DNA from 2 places in the Shewanella livingstonensis genome. Region 2 is predicted to be linked to the other one. Evidence: predicted binding sites of a transcription regulator. Region 2 holds the regulator's gene; the other holds the start of a gene.
What was found. Region 2 encodes sigma-54, which starts transcription at its own class of promoters, with help from an activator protein. Its sites were predicted from a motif close to GTTGGCACGNNNNTNGNNT; they were not measured.
Positions count from the first base shown of each region.

Region 1: the regulator sigma-54 is predicted to act here: its motif matches at 5,166-5,184, upstream of EGC82_RS05085 (DUF4097 family beta strand repeat-containing protein).

Region 1 covers NZ_CP034015.1:1,162,590-1,170,593, forward strand. The annotation lists gene EGC82_RS05060 (aminotransferase class V-fold PLP-dependent enzyme) at 1-566, opposite strand, end outside; gene EGC82_RS05065 (NADP(H)-dependent aldo-keto reductase) at 679-1,719, opposite strand; gene EGC82_RS05070 (ankyrin repeat domain-containing protein) at 1,900-3,852, shown strand; gene EGC82_RS05075 (GNAT family N-acetyltransferase) at 3,928-4,449, opposite strand; gene yjjX (inosine/xanthosine triphosphatase) at 4,442-5,014, opposite strand; gene EGC82_RS05085 (DUF4097 family beta strand repeat-containing protein) at 5,293-6,096, shown strand; gene EGC82_RS05090 (ribonuclease H family protein) at 6,272-7,060, shown strand; gene EGC82_RS05095 (GNAT family N-acetyltransferase) at 7,178-7,627, opposite strand.
Region 2 covers NZ_CP034015.1:4,406,637-4,414,640, reverse strand. The annotation lists gene EGC82_RS19240 (EAL domain-containing protein) at 1-674, shown strand, start outside; gene EGC82_RS19235 (transposase) at 1,390-1,641, opposite strand; gene EGC82_RS21295 (hypothetical protein) at 1,660-1,812, opposite strand; gene mgtE (magnesium transporter) at 2,576-3,940, opposite strand; gene EGC82_RS19225 (HPr family phosphocarrier protein) at 4,428-4,703, opposite strand; gene rapZ (RNase adapter RapZ) at 4,724-5,587, opposite strand; gene ptsN (PTS IIA-like nitrogen regulatory protein PtsN) at 5,584-6,027, opposite strand; gene hpf (ribosome hibernation promoting factor) at 6,030-6,317, opposite strand; gene EGC82_RS19205 (RNA polymerase factor sigma-54) at 6,342-7,826, opposite strand; gene lptB (LPS export ABC transporter ATP-binding protein) at 7,970-8,004, opposite strand, start outside.

The DNA of each region.
Region 1 (8,004 bases), 1.6 Mb from region 2:
AATGTGCCCAAGGCATTTGACACATGGCATAGTGCAACCACTTTAGGCTTCAGCATTAATAGTTGATCAAAAGCGGCTATATCCAGTTGCGCGTCTGTTGTCAGCTGGATCGGTTTGATCACCGCGCCGGTGCGTTTTGCCAGTTCCTGCCAAGGAACAATATTGGCGTGGTGGGCTGCGGTATCAATTAATATCACATCATTTGGCTTGATTTGTGACGTCAGTCCGTAGGCCACCATATTGATCGATTCTGTGGTGCCGTGGGTAAAAATGATTTCGTCTTGACGCTGGGCGTGGATAAATTCAGCCACTTGTTGACGAACCGCTTCATATTGTTGAGTTGCCCGTGCAGACAATTGATGCGCCGCACGGTGCACATTGGCGTTGTTGAGTTGGTAGTACTCGGTCATCGCATCAATGACCGCTTGCGGCTTTTGGCTCGTTGCTGCGGTGTCTAAGTAACACAAAGGATGATCGCCAATGGTCTGTTTAAGCGCCGGGAATTGATCGCGTAGTGCTTGATGATCAAATAAAACGGCAGACGATAATGACGATGCAGACTTCATAAATAAGGGTTTCTGTATTGAAAATAAAAGGCATCAAGATCTTCAGTGATCTTGATGCCCATTGCAAGGTTTTGTGGCGATAAGCTCAATTAGTCTGGCGGTTATTGTTTTCCTACGGACAAGGGAAACGGTATAACGCCGATAATTCGTTAATTCTTATCATCAGCTCGTCAGATAAGCTGACCTTGTGGCTGTCGATGTTTTGCTTTAACTGATGTAAATCAGTTGCGCCAATAATATTAGCAGCAACAAATTTGCGGCTATTGACAAATGCTAAGGCCATTTCGGTGGGAGATAAACCAAATTCTCGGGCCAAATCGATATAAGCTTGCGTCGCTTCCAGTGCCATAGGGGTACTGTTGTAGCGGGCAAAGCGTTTAAATACCGTTAAACGTGCGCCTTCAGGCCACTGATTATTTTCGTATTTACCGGTTAAGGCACCAAAGGCTAACGGCGAATAAGCTAATAATGGCACTTCTTCACGATAACTGATTTCAGACATGGCGATTTCGTAGCTGCGATTAAGCAAGTTGTAAGGATTTTGCACGCTGATAATGCGCGGTAAATCGTGCTTTTCAGCTAATTTAAGGTATTTCATAAAGCCCCAAGGGGTTTCATTAGAAATGCCGATATAACGCACTTTACCTTGCTTAATAATTTCTGCTAAGGCTTCAAGGGTATCTAAAATAGGCGTGTAGTGCTCTTCTTCATCGTGTTCATACATCATTTCGCCGAAGAAATTAGTATTTCTATCCGGCCAGTGCACTTGATACAAATCGATAGTATCGATTTGTAAGCGCGCTAATGAGTCATCAACAGCTTGATGGATGTTGCGCCAGTCCAGAGCCATATCTTTACGGATGTAATCACCTTTACCGCCAGGCGCAGCCACTTTAGTGGCAATCACTAAATTGTCGCGATTACCTTGCGCTTTGAGGTAGTTACCAATGATACGTTCGGTTTCACCCTGGGTTTCAGCTTTAGGTGGAACCGGGTACATTTCAGCGGTATCAATAAAGTTAACGCCTTGACCAATAGCATAATCGAGTTGAGCAAAAGCGTCGGCTTGAGTATTTTGTTCACCCCAAGTCATGGTGCCAAGACAGATCTTACTGACCTCAAGGCTAGAATGTGCGATACGTTGATATTCCATGATCATCCTCCTATGGAATGTGCTTAATCTGAGGCTACCAAGCTTTTGCATCGTTGCAAAGCGCTATAATACACTTGCCGTAAGACTGCTTGAAAAGTATTCAAAATCACTTGTTCATGAGGTTATCTCATATAACTGTGATATGTTTTCGCTAATGGGAGTTGTTATCAAAGGATTGTTATGAAGTTTCGATTGTGGATTGTATTAGTGGTCATTTTATTTGTGGCTTTGACCGGCTGGTTGTATTTTAACCAACAGTTAGCCGATCCGATTGCATCGACGCCATCTCCGGCCAGTAAAACACTAGATAATCAAATTCAAACTCCTTCTGAGCCCGTCCAAGAAACCGATGCTACAGCTATTGCGGTTACCAATTTTGCCGTCTGTAAAATACTGCTGCAAAATAATGATAAACACAGTGGTAATTGGGCTCGTGATCATTACCTTAGCTGGGACAAATATCTCAATGATTACAGTTTAGATGACGTCACCATGGTGATTGACAAACTATTAAATTCTAATTTTGCCGTGATGTTTAGGGTAGAGCAGTTACGAAAAGATTCTACGTTAGCTCAATTTAATCAAAAGGCTACCAAGGATGTTAAACAAGAACTGATTAAACAAGGGCATGAACTAAGCGGTTTTTTTGCTGGAATCAAAATGTCAAAGAAAGTGCCGGCTCCCGAGTTTGAAAATCTATCGAGCTTATCAGCTACAGAGCAACAATCCGTTTTTATCACAACCCCACCCTCTATTGATGATGCTGCTGCGTTGATGCTCGATGAACACGTCTCGAACCAAACTATCATTTCGCTCCTTGCACATATCGATAATCTTAATGCTTCCGTCGGATTCGATAAACTCGATACGATTTCAGTACTCGATTATGCTATCGATGCTTCGCGAGCTGAGGTTGTTAGTTATTTATTTAAACGAGGTGTAGAGCCTAGCAAAGATGCCTATATGGGCTCGTCAATGGAATGGGCTCTTAGCCGTTTAATGGTGGGCGATGCCAATAAGCCAGATGCGGCAGCTATAGTGCAGCAATTACAAGGCAAACAAGCCAATGCACGCTTTAATCAGCAAGACAGTAGTTTAGTCGAAGGTTTCTTTCCTAGACAATATTATCGGTTTGAGCCTGCTGAGATAGCATTAATACAGCAACAATATGGGCTCGATTTACTCCAAATTGGCGCACGTGATGAACTTAGCATAAGTAATGAGCATCCATTGTTACTTGAATTACTCGCGCAACAACAAGCCTATACAGAAAAAGCCTTGAAGGTGTCGGATTTAGCAAAGGTACTGCCACAGTGCCGTAATACAATAGATAAGGTTAATGCAAAGTGGCAACCTAAAGATGCATATCTTCTTATTGGGCAGGCTGATAAAACTTACACCGATAACCCTGATAAAACTATTGAGCAGCTTGCTAAGGTTGACCCTAGTCTAGTGGATTGTATGTTAAAACGGGTTGGTGATTATCAGCGTAGACAACAACTTATCTCCAATCTAGATCCTATATTTCGTTTATTGAGTGAAGGTAAAGTCATTGATTTTATCGACTCGATATTGGCTAAACCATTAAATGACGCGAATAAAAATTGGGTTTTTAGTCAGGCACTAGAATTCGATAGCCATTTTTACGATGACTTATTTAACAGTGAGTTGTTTGTTGATCCAATACAATATTTTGACTTTAATGACCGAATGTTTTCTGCTGACTTTCTAACAGGGTTAGAAGAGTCTAGTTATGATTTACACGGGCATGATTATAGAGGGAAAACCTTACTTTTTTATGCAGTAGTTAAAGGTAATGTAGATATTATCAAGAGATTAGTTGATGATAAGTTTCCCTTTATCATTAATGATACAGACCCAAAGTTAAGTAAAGGGCTCGATCCCTTACATGTCGCATTAAGTATTGAACCTTGGCCATTTAAGCCAGAAGATGCCGTTGAAAAAGTGGATTTGTTAATGCGTTACCAACCTAAAATCGATGAGTTTCATTTACGTCGAATGGGTTTGATAAAGTTAAAATACCCCGATGTTTATCAACAAATTATCAGTGCCTATCCGCAGCTCAAGGTTGTTGATGACAACGCGTTACCTCTGAGTATATGTGGGATATAGTTAATCAAAAGTTAATCAAGCATTAAACGAGATGAGAAGGAGAGCTAAGCTCCTCCTCTTACTCAGATTGTAACACTACAGCGCTTTTATCATCGCGATTTCACAGGCATCGTGGCCGGTTTCGCCTAAATGCTGACAGTGACTAAAGCCCAGTTTTTCATAGAGTGCTAGTGCTTCAACTAGCACTGCCGTGGTTTCTAAATACATTGATTGATAGCCTTGTTGCTTGGCGAACTCAATACACTGACGGGTTAATGGCTTCGCCATACCTTGACCACGTATGGCACGAGAGAAATACATTTTTTGTAATTCACATACGCCGTCATTTTTTGCTAATGGCGCAATTCCAGCGCCGCCAACCACTTTGCCTTGATACTCAATCACCCAGTATTGTGAACCTTCAGCTTGGTATACTTCACTTAAACAGTCGAGGGTTTTATCGGCTACGCTAAAGCCTTTATCTGGGGTTAACCCATATTCTGCAGACACTTCACGAATAACCGCTGCTAATGCGGCATCGTCATGTGCTTGTAATGTTCTAATCAAGGGTGCCTGCAAGTTGTCTTTGGTTGCATTTGCTTGCTGATTTTCAGTCATTAAATAATTCCGCATTGATAAAAGGAGCCATTGCCAGCACTAATGCTTGGGTATAAATGCTTTCGCGGGTGGCTAAACCTCGAGTGAGCAAGCCAATCGCGCCACCTTTTTGTTTAATATTATGAGTGTTAAATACTCGGTCCATTACTTTGCCAAGTTCTTCACCTGCTTGTAAAGCGTTAAAAATTGACTGTGGCAACGGCAAGTTAGCGCTACGACCAACAGATAATGTGTCGTTATGGATAATGGCCATGTATGCAAAGGTGGCTGGGCTGTGATCAAACTGATCGACTCCGCCTTCCATTGCCACATAAAAGTCAGCATGTTGATCGACTACTTTTGCATTAGCTTGGCAAAATTGAGCTCGGTTGATGGCACCCAATTTAGTTTCTGCTTCGGTCATGGGTTGGTCTGCCACCAGTGATGGCGCATGCATGCCAGTACAATCAATATGAACATCAGGGAAATATTGTCCAATAGCCTGTTTTGCAGCATTGATTTTAACTGGGTTGGTTGAACCAACAATGATAGTTAACGTTTGTGGTATCGCAGTAAAAGTCGGCATAGGGTTATGTTCTTATTTGTTTGAGTTAACCATGATGATCACAGTGGTGAAGTTAACCACATTGTATGGGATTTTAACCATTTTGGGTTTGATGACGAAGTTACTTTTATTACTGTTAATTGTAACTTGTTGTAAATATTGCTTTTGTTTAGTTGGTATGAAACCTGCTAAATGACTGTTAATTGCCGCTAACGCGCACTAACCACTGTTTACTCATATTAAGAGCATTTGTTTGGCGGCCTAACCTTATTGTTATCCTCATAAAAGGAATTAATCTTATGTCTATTCGTATCGCAACCATTAGTGTCACGGTCGGGCTTATTCTAGGTGCCACCCTATTTGGTGCTTCGCAAAGCGAAGCCGAATCTGTCTTTACGTCATCATCAGAGCAAAACAATACAAATCTTAACTTAGTAAAACAGCAATTAAATCTTGATGCTGGATCATTAACTGAGTTAGTCGCCAATACTGGCGCCGGCAAGTTAACAATTGTCGGGGTTGAAGGCTTAAAAGAAGTTAGCGTACATGCCGATATTTACACCCAATCATTGGATCAAGATGACATCGAAATTAAGCTCAGCTTGACCCGAAAAGGTGATAAGGGCTATTTATTATCAGAAATACACAGTGATCACTATTTCGGTGAATCACCTTATATTGATTTATTGGTAGAAGTACCAGCGGCGCTCGCATTGAATATTAAAGACGGTTCAGGGCCCATCCAAATAGATGATGTTAGTGCGGATATTGAGTTGATCGATGGCTCTGGCAGTATTGTGATGAACCACATTGGCAAATTGGTATTAGTTGATGGCTCAGGCTCTATTAATATTAGCGAGGCTAAAGGTGCGATTGAGTTGCAAGATGGTTCGGGCTCCATTCGCATTAACCATGTTATTGGTGATGTCACTATTGATGATGGTTCGGGTTCAATCAAGGTTAATCAAGTCTCCGGAGTGGTTAAGATAAACGATGGTTCCGGTGGCATTGATGTGGCTAACACCAAAGGTTTGACCATTGTTAATTCTGGGTCTGGTAGTGTCGATTATCAAAATATCGATGGCCCACTAACCCTAGACTGATGCTCAGCCACATTAAGTTCAGGTAAATCAAACTTAAGCTTATTTGGTCAAGATGTTCAAGTTAACTGCAACTGCGGCACGCAACATGCTTTTTTGTTTCAAAGCCAAGTTTAATCATGGCATTATGCAGGCACGTTATTAGTGAAGTTAGCATTGTTGAAGTAAGAGTTACATTATGGCAAAGAAGTTTTATGTAGTATGGGCTGGCCGCGAAACAGGCATTTTTACCAGCTGGGATGTGACTAAGCGTGCAGTTGATAAATATCCACAAGCCAAATATAAATCCTTTGCCACACAAGCAGAAGCTAAAGCGGCGTTTGCTCAATCGCCGGCAAGCAGTATTGGTAAAAGTGCACTACCTAAAGCGGCGGGTCGCTCATCGACAAAGGCTGTTGGGGCGGGAACATCAACCAAAACCCTTAGCGCTAATCAAGCGGTATTAAGCCAATTTGATGTGGTTATATACGCCGATGGGGGCTGTGAGCCTAACCCTGGTAAAGCGGGTTCAGGTATAGCGATATACCGCAAAGGTGAACTAACCGAACTGTGGTTTGGTTTATTTAATCCTAATGGCACCAATAATACCGCCGAACTCAATGCACTATACCAAGCATTAATTGTCGCTAAACAGGTGATCGCAGCGGGCGAAACCGTGCAAATTATGAGTGACTCACAGTATTCTATAAAATGTGTTTGTGAATGGGCATATGGTTGGAAAGCTAAAAACTGGACTCGCAAAACCGGTGAAATTGCCAATCTTGATATCATTAAACAGGCTCATGAATTATATGATGCAATGAAAACTGATTTGGTACTACAACATGTTGCTGCTCATATTGGTATTGAAGGTAATGAATTAGCAGACAGAATGTCGATTCATGCGATAGAACAACAGCATAAAGGTTTTAGTCAATTTACTGGGCCAATCGATATTAATAAAATTCTTGCGTTGCGCACTGGCTAGTTATTGGCCAAATTCTCCCTGAACGCGTTAGATTCCCTGGTCAATAAACACAAAAAAGCCGGATTTTTCCGGCTTTTTTGTGTTTAATTTACGACCACTTACGTCACTTACGATTAATTACTGAGTATTTTCTTCGTACATTAAATAATGGCTTTGCTCCATCCCTAAAGATTCATAGGTTTTTTGAGCAACTTCATTGTCATGTTCAACATACAAACGAAAGCTTGCTGTACCGCCGTTTTCTGCCGCTAAGTCTTTTACTGCTTGATACAATTTGCCATAAATTCCCTGACGACGATTCTGTGGACGGATATACACACTCTGGATCCAATAATAATTACTTGCACGCCAGTCACTCCATTCGTATGTGACCATTAACGAACCGGTTATTTCACCGTCAACTTCAGCGACTAAATATACCCCACGTTCAGGATGAGTAAGCAGTCCTTCAACACCGCGAGTCAATTGCTCAGTGTCTAATGAAAGGTTTTCGGTTTCCATTGCCATGGCTTGGTTAAACTGAACTAGGGCTTGTAGGTCGGCATGTTGACCAATTCTTATTGTCATGGTTTTCTCGTTTTTATAGGATGATCTGCAGTTATCATAACGCGACACTCAATAAAAGTATTGGCTTGTTGCGTCAGAAAATGTGTACGAAATGAGTTAATGCTCCAATATTTATGGCTTTAAACGAGATGAAAGATCAAGTTCTATAACGGTCAAACTCATCAATGCAAAATCAACATTTTAATGCCAAAAACAAACATATCAATATTGCTTAACCCGCTTGATAGGGTGATTACAACTCCACAATAAAACAGCTGAGTTATATTTGTTCAATATAAAAACTCTCAAATGTTGGTTTTTTCAGTATAAAAAAGGCGAAAAATAATCATATTGTCGATGTTGTTTGCCGTGTTTTTATACGGATTAACACTGCTAAC
Region 2 (8,004 bases):
CTGAAGCATTGGCAAGATTAGTTAATGATGAGGGAGTGTGTATTTCTCCTACAGAGTTTATTCCATTAGCAGAAGAGTCTGGTTTAATTATTCTGTTAGGCAAACAGGTGCTTAATAAGGCCTGTGCAGAAGCTAAGCGCTGGTTGGATATGGGTCATGCTATCCCTATTTCGGTGAATGTTGCTGCGGCACAGTTTACCGACTCTAGCTTGCCCTGTGTGATCAAAGATGCATTATTGAGTCATGGTCTACCAGCACATTTACTTGAATTAGAAATCACCGAAACGGCATTAATGGTTGATGCTGCTGAAATGCAAAATAGGTTGAGTGAGTTAACTTCATTGGGTATCAAAATTTCGATTGATGACTTCGGCACAGGCTATTCCAGCCTGGCCTATTTGAAAAAATTCAATGTCGATGTGATGAAGATTGATATGTCTTTTATTAAAGATATGCTCAACAATAAGCACGATTATGAAATTGTTAAGACTATTATTTCATTAGGTAAATCGATGGGGTTAGTCTTAATCGCTGAGGGTGTTGAAACTGAAGCACAACGCTACGCATTAATTGAGTTAGGATGCTTTATGGGCCAAGGGTATTTGTTTAGTCGTCCTTTAATGACCATTGATTTTGAAACCTTGCTATTACAAAACCAATTACTGGAAGTGTAAATATTATTGAGGGTAAACGGTAGTTTACTTGGTTAAGTATGAGCTAGTTTGAGTCAATAGCGATAAAAAAGCCCCATTGCATCCTTTGCTTTGGGGCTTTTGTTTGCATTGTATTTTTTGTTGTCGTGGTATTCAACACCTTCCGCATCAATCGGTATTAACGATGCTGTAAAGTGTTACTAAGCTCGCTATTATTATTTTGAGCTTATCAGCCAAGGGCAGGAATAAAAATGACGTTATTGGATAATAAATCCTGGGGACCCAATAACGCCTTAACTGTAATGTTAGCTGCCTTCCTAACGGCTAACGGTGGGACAATAAAGTGGCAAGGATGCAAGTATTTTGCGCTTATTATTAGAATGTTATTGCTGTGTATTATCAACTTGCTGGGGAACGAGTTGTTATTACGGTCAAACATCCTTGCCAAAACGGTTTTGATACTTAGCTCCACTAATGGTGACAGTAGCTCCATCAATAACGAACGCTAAAATAGCTCAATAAAAATGACGTTATTGGATAATAGATCCTGGGGACCCAATAACGCCTTAACTGTTATGCTAGCTGCTTTTTTAACGGCTAACGGTGGGACAATAAAGTGGCAAGGATGCAAGATTTTTTGCGCTTATTATTAGAATGTTGTTGCTGTGTATTATCAACTTGCTGGGGAACGAGTTGTTATTACGGCCAAACATCCTTGCCAAAACGGTTTATCTTACTAACTTGCCATTGTTTGTAATTGCTGGCTTAACAGGGCAATTTTTTGTTGTAAATAAGCTATTTCTGATACGATAGCTCCTTTACTTTCTGTTTGACGAGCATCGCTATTTCTTATCCATTGGTAAACTGTTTTAGCTGAGACACCGTATTGTTTAGCCACATCAGACAATAAGCGCTTGTGGTTTTTGACTTCATTAATCACTTGTGTCTGTAAGTCCACTGAATACTGTTTTGTACTAGATATATACATCAAATAATTCCTGTAAATTTATCTGTGTTTACCTGAGCGAGTTTCTACTTCATCCCATTGGCTGTAACCGATATGTGCGAAGAAAAAAATATTGTGGCGACCTTGTGCAATCGCATTACTGACCATGGTATTTATCGACTGAATGCGATTCTTTATGGTTACTTTATTCATTGCCATCTCCTACAACAGCCACAGACTGCTCAAAAATAAAACTACTACTTAGTGGGTATACATTACTATATGGAAAGCTTGTGCCAACTTTAATATATATTTTTAATGTATATTTATCAGTGTGTTAATTTTTTATGCGGTTTATATATTTTCTATCTATTAACTAATTTGGTGCAGTTGCACTAATTTGGTGATAAATAATAGTCTAATCAAAGCCATTTGATCCGTTGTTGTTGTTGCGCAGTATCGATGATAAATATGGCAATAAAAGGTCAGGTTAATGACAACATGAGGACAGAGTTATAATTAAATGGCTAGAACTTATGGTTTGAAAATAATGTAAGTCATTTGAATTCGGTTGAAGACGCGCTGCTTAATATCGCTATTTTTAGCTTTTTCGATGTAGATTTTTTAGTTCTAGGTAATTATTATGTCCTGAAACCGTCTAGATATGAGTAATAAAATCGACCTAAGCAGAGGTTGAACTCATAAAATAACTAATGAATTAATACATTGATTATCTGTAATTCAAGTTAAATAATCTCATCACGAGTTAAGAGGTGGGATAAGTAAGATAAACAACATTTGACCTATTTATATCAAGGCCTGTCATTTTGCGGCTCACAAGGCGCAGGCTTTGATTAGCTGCTTCGTTTATAGCAAGTTTATTGCGAATCAATGCAACACCGTGAGCGAGACAAAGGACGGTATGATAACGATTACCTGCCCCGATCTGCGGTGGTTTAACTATTAGATCAATACGCTAGTGCACGAGATACAGTGTCGCCAAACCTAAAAATGCAAATAAGCCAACCACATCTGTCACTGTGGTAAGTACCATGCCTCCAGCAAGTGCAGGGTCGATATTGAGCTTTTTGAGCATGATTGGAATGGTAGCGCCAGCAAAGCCTGCCACTGTCATATTAATCAGCATAGCACTGCCAATTAATCCGCCTAACGCGATGTCGTCTTTCCACAGCCATACTGCAAAAAAAACCAACACAGACCACATTATGCCGTTGAGCAATCCGATACCGAGCTCTTTGCCTATCAACCAACGTGAATTACTTTGGCCAATATGTCCAAGTGCAATACCACGGATCACCAGTGCTAAAGTTTGATTGCCGGCAACGCCGCCCATACTTGGAACGATAGTCATTAAAATCGCGATAGTAGCAAACTGCTCCAAGGTGCCCTCAAACATATTACTGACAGATGAGGCAAGTAAGGCAGCAAATAAGTTAATCGTTAACCATAGAGAGCGTCTTAGGGTGCTTTTTAGCACTGGACCAAAGGTATCCTCATCATCATCCATCCCTGCCATACCCATCATTGAATGTTCGGCATCTTCACGGATCACATCGATAATATCATCGATAGTGATCCGTCCAAGTAATTTTGCTTGGCTATCGACGACAGGAGCGGATATCCAATCGAGTCGTTCAAATTTTTGTGCGACATCTTTATCAGACATCTCAACCGGAATACTTTCTAACTCTGTGTCCATAATACTGCGAACTGTGACGCTAGGATCGCATGTTAGTAAATCGACTAACCTGACTCCGCCTAAAACATGATCTTGACGGTCGACAACATATAAGGTGTCGGTAGTGTCGGGCAAATTTCCTCGTTGACGTAAATAGCGCAATACCACTTCGATATTCACATCGGGCCTAAGGGTGACAGTATCGGTGTTCATGATACTGCCAGCGGTATCATCAGGGTAACGCAGTGCCTGTTCTACTCTGTCCCGGTCTTGGCTTCGCATTGATTTGAGTACTTTCTTGTAAACAGTATCGGGTAAGCTTCGGAGAATATAAGCAAGGTCATCGGTGTCCATTCCGATTGTGGCTTGAGCAAGTTTTTCTGGTGTCATGCTGCTAATGAGTGAATCTTTGAGTTCTTCACCTAATTCGTCAAGAATTTCACCCGCATATTGTTGATCAATGAGTTGCCATAATACCTGTCGATTTTTGGGCGGTGATGATTCGAGAATGAGCGCGACATCGTTAGGCGACATGGTATGTAACATATTACGAGCATGGACAAACAAACCACTGTCTAGCGCTTGAGCAAGTTGATTGAGTCGTTGTTCTGTTATCTCATTGTCTAGGTACTCTTTACCCATATATCTACTTCCTATTTATCATACCAATATCATTAAGTATGTCATCATGTTGGGCTGCTCAGGCTTGTTTGTTCAAGACGTATTAGAACCATAATAGTTGTTGCTTACGTAAGACAATGTAACGCATAAATGGAATACAGGGGTTGTTTCCGCTGGACGAAATTATGCATTGTTTAGGCTGCTTTATATAATATAGACAAACGACTGCACGGATGCAGAGTCATACTGGATCCGTTGCTGAAAGCAGTTAAATTAGTATCATGTTAAACGCTAAACTCTCGCAGATTGAACTGATACTTAATCAGATTGGTATCTGCGCCGTGAGATAAACCTAAGGGCTAATATTGTCGGGGAATTGATGCCCACTGTTGAGCAATCAATGTCGTGACAGTGTGGTTATTATGGGCATTGTCTTCAGTGGCCATAATAACTAGATATGATGGTAGATTAAAAAATTAATGATTTGCCAATCGTACTATTCACAAATTTAGCAAGACTCATCAAATTTTGCATTGATGAGATCACACACTGCGTTTAATGCTACTTCGGCATCTGGACCTTGTGCCGTTACCGTGATAATTTTTCCTATGCCACTTTCAAGCATTAACAACCCCAGTACGCTCGCTGCACTGGCATTTTTATCGCCTTGAGTTAAGGTAATATTGGCATCAAAATCATAGGCTAAAACCGCTAATTTTGTTGCTGCTCGGGCATGTAGTCCTAATTTATTTGAAATGGTAACTTGGCGTTCAAGTTTGATCATCCGTTCGATCCTATGCTCACTTAGCTATTGGTACCACTTATCTTTAATTCTCTGTGGCGAGCATTAACAGTATGTTTACTGCCTTGTCTAAATCGTTTTGCTAATTGGTCTGCAATATATACCGAACGATGCTGGCCACCAGTACATCCAATAGCGATGGTAAGGTAGCTGCGATTGTTGCGTTCTAAATGCGGCATCCAGGTTTCAAATAGATTTTCAATTTGCCAGATAAACTTATTAACCAATGGTTGTCGACCTAAGAATTCTTGTACTGGTTCATCTAAACCTGTAAAGGGACGCAGCTCTATTTCCCAGTGTGGATTAGGCAGGAAGCGCACATCAAACATAAAGTCAGCTTCAGTTGGCATGCCGTGCTTAAAGCCAAAAGATTCAAAGTTAATCACTAACTCTTTATCGACACTGCCTAATAATATTTGCCTAACCTGATCGCTTAATTCGTAGATGTTCAGTGCAGAAGTATCTATGTAATGGTCAACAATTTTTGCGATTGGCTCAAGTAAATGGCCTTCTAGTTTTATCGCTTCTTGCAGTGAAATATGATTTTTAGATAACGGGTGTAATCGACGTGTTTCGCTGTAGCGCTTAAGTAATACTTTATCATTAGAATTTAAAAAGAAGCTGATAATTTCAGTGTCATCTTCAAGTAGGGCTAATTGGTCTTGCAGCACTTTGCCTTGTTCAGCAATGTTACGCACATCAACACTAATCGCCACTAAATCATTACTGCCCTTTAGCTGGGCTAGTAATGTGCCAATAAGTGGTAAAGGCAAATTATCAACACAATAATATCCTAGGTCTTCTAATACTCTCAGGGCAACGGACTTTCCTGAGCCTGAACGTCCCGATACTATGACAAGTTTCATGCAGTTATAACCTGATAAAGTTCTGTTGAGTCGTGAGTTTTACGAAGCTGTTTCAATATTTGCTTATCGCTTAGCTTTTTAGCCATACTCGATAATGTGCCTAAATGTTGCTGGCACTGATCTGCTGGTACTAACAAAGCAAATAAAATATCCACGGGCTGCTTATCTATTGCATCAAAGGCAATGGCTTCTTCACATTTAACAAATATCGCAATAGGGTGATCAATGGTCGTCAACCGACCATGAGGTATCGCAATGCCATTTCCTATACCTGTGCTACCCATTTTCTCTCTCGCTAATAGGCTTTCAAAAACCTCTTGCGAAGACAGGGTTGGGTACTGGGCAGCGACTAAATTGCTGATGAGTTCCAGTACTTTTTTCTTACTGCCCGGTGTGGCACAGGTAGTGCATTCCGGCTGCAGAATGGTACAAAGTTCCATCGTTAGTGTTTTGTATACTTCTCTTTGTGTTTAATTACCTGACGGTCGAGTTTATCGATCAGGGCGTCTATAGCAGCATACATATCATTACTTTCTGACATGGCAAAAATCTCTGCACCATTAAGGTTGATTTTAGCTTCTGCTTTTTGTTGTAATTTTTCTACATTGAGCACAACGTGTACATTATGGATCTGATCGAAGTGCCGTTCAAGCTTTGAAAATTTACCTTGCACGTATTCACGTAAAGATTCGGTTATGTCGACATGACGCCCAGTTAAATTTATTTGCATAAAAATTCCTCCATTACCTGTAGATTATAAACTCTTACGTTGGTTTGAGGGCGGGATCATCATTGCTTCACGGTATTTTGCAATCGTACGACGAGCAACGTTTATGCCCTGTTCTGCCAGAAGTTGAGCCATTTTACTGTCACTTAACGGTTTTTTCTGGTTTTCTGCAGCAACCAGCTTTTTGATAAAAGCACGAATGGCTGTTGATGAGCATTCCCCGCCATCATCTGTGCTGACATGACTAGAGAAGAAGTATTTTAGTTCAAATAGCCCACGAGGAGTGTGCATATATTTCTGTGTGGTGACACGCGAAATAGTTGATTCATGCATTTCTACCGCTTCAGCTATGTCATTAAGTACCATAGGCTTCATAGCTTCTTCACCATATTCAAAGAAGCCTTGCTGAAATTTCACAATGCAGTTGGCTACCTTGAGTAAGGTATCATTGCGGCTTTCGATACTTTTAATAAACCATTTAGCCTCTTGCAAGTGACCGCGAATAAATTGACTGTCAGATGAGCTTTTACTATTTCTGGCCATCGCGGCATATTGCTGATTAACGCCAATCTTAGGCATATTGTCTGGATTTAACTCTACAACCCAACGGCCATTTTTCTTTAGTACTGTGACATCTGGGATGACGTATTCGTCATCAATGGCGGTAATTAATAAGCCCGGACGGGGATTGAGTGACTGGATTAGGGTGATGGCATCACGCAATTCATTTTCTTTTAGCTTAGTTTTACGCATTAATAATCTGAAATCACGGCCAGCAATTAAATCTAAATAGTTTTTAATTAGCAGTCGAGCATTATCAATATGTGGTGTTGTATTGGCATATTGGGCTAATTGAATGATCAAACATTCACTTAAATCACGTGCAGCAACGCCAACGGGGTCAAAGTGTTGAATGCGTTTTAATACTGCTTCAACTTCATCGAGCTCAACATTTTCATCGCCCATGGCTTCGAGAATGTCTTCAGTGCTTTGGGTTAAATAGCCGCGTTCATCTATGGCATCAATAATGGCTGTAGCAATCGCCAAATCGGTCTCTGAAAATGGCGTAAGATTTTTTTGCCATTCTAAATGTTCATACAAACCTTCGGTAGTTTCACCTTGGAAAGGCATGTCATCATCGCGCATGCTCGCACTGCCTGAACCCGACATCGGTGAGGCGGTATAGACCTCATCCCATGTGGTATCCATGGCTAAATCATCCATGGTTTCTTTGGTCATGGATTCTGCTGTGTCGACTGTGGAGGTGTCTTTTTCAACATTGACTATGCTGTTGTCACTAAAGTCGGTATCAGCTTGGTCACGATGTTCTTTTATGGGATCTTTTGCTTCAGGAAACTCATCTTCTATTTCAAGTAATGGATTTGAATCCAATGCTTGTTGGATTTCTTGCTGTAGCTCCAATGACGATAATTGCAGTAAGCGAATGGCTTGCTGCAATTGTGGGGTCATGGTTAAGTGTTGACCCATTTTAAGTTGGAGTGACGCTTTCATTTACCGCTTATCCCTAGATGATTTCCATAAAAATGACAATCTCAAAAAATGTAATGGATTGCCACATACATCAATGACATTTAACCCTGTTTAGATATCGTTCAATGAAATGAGTTAGATAGACTAAAAGGCCAGTAAAGTAACTATAGCTTGAATTGTTCACCTAAGTACACAGCAC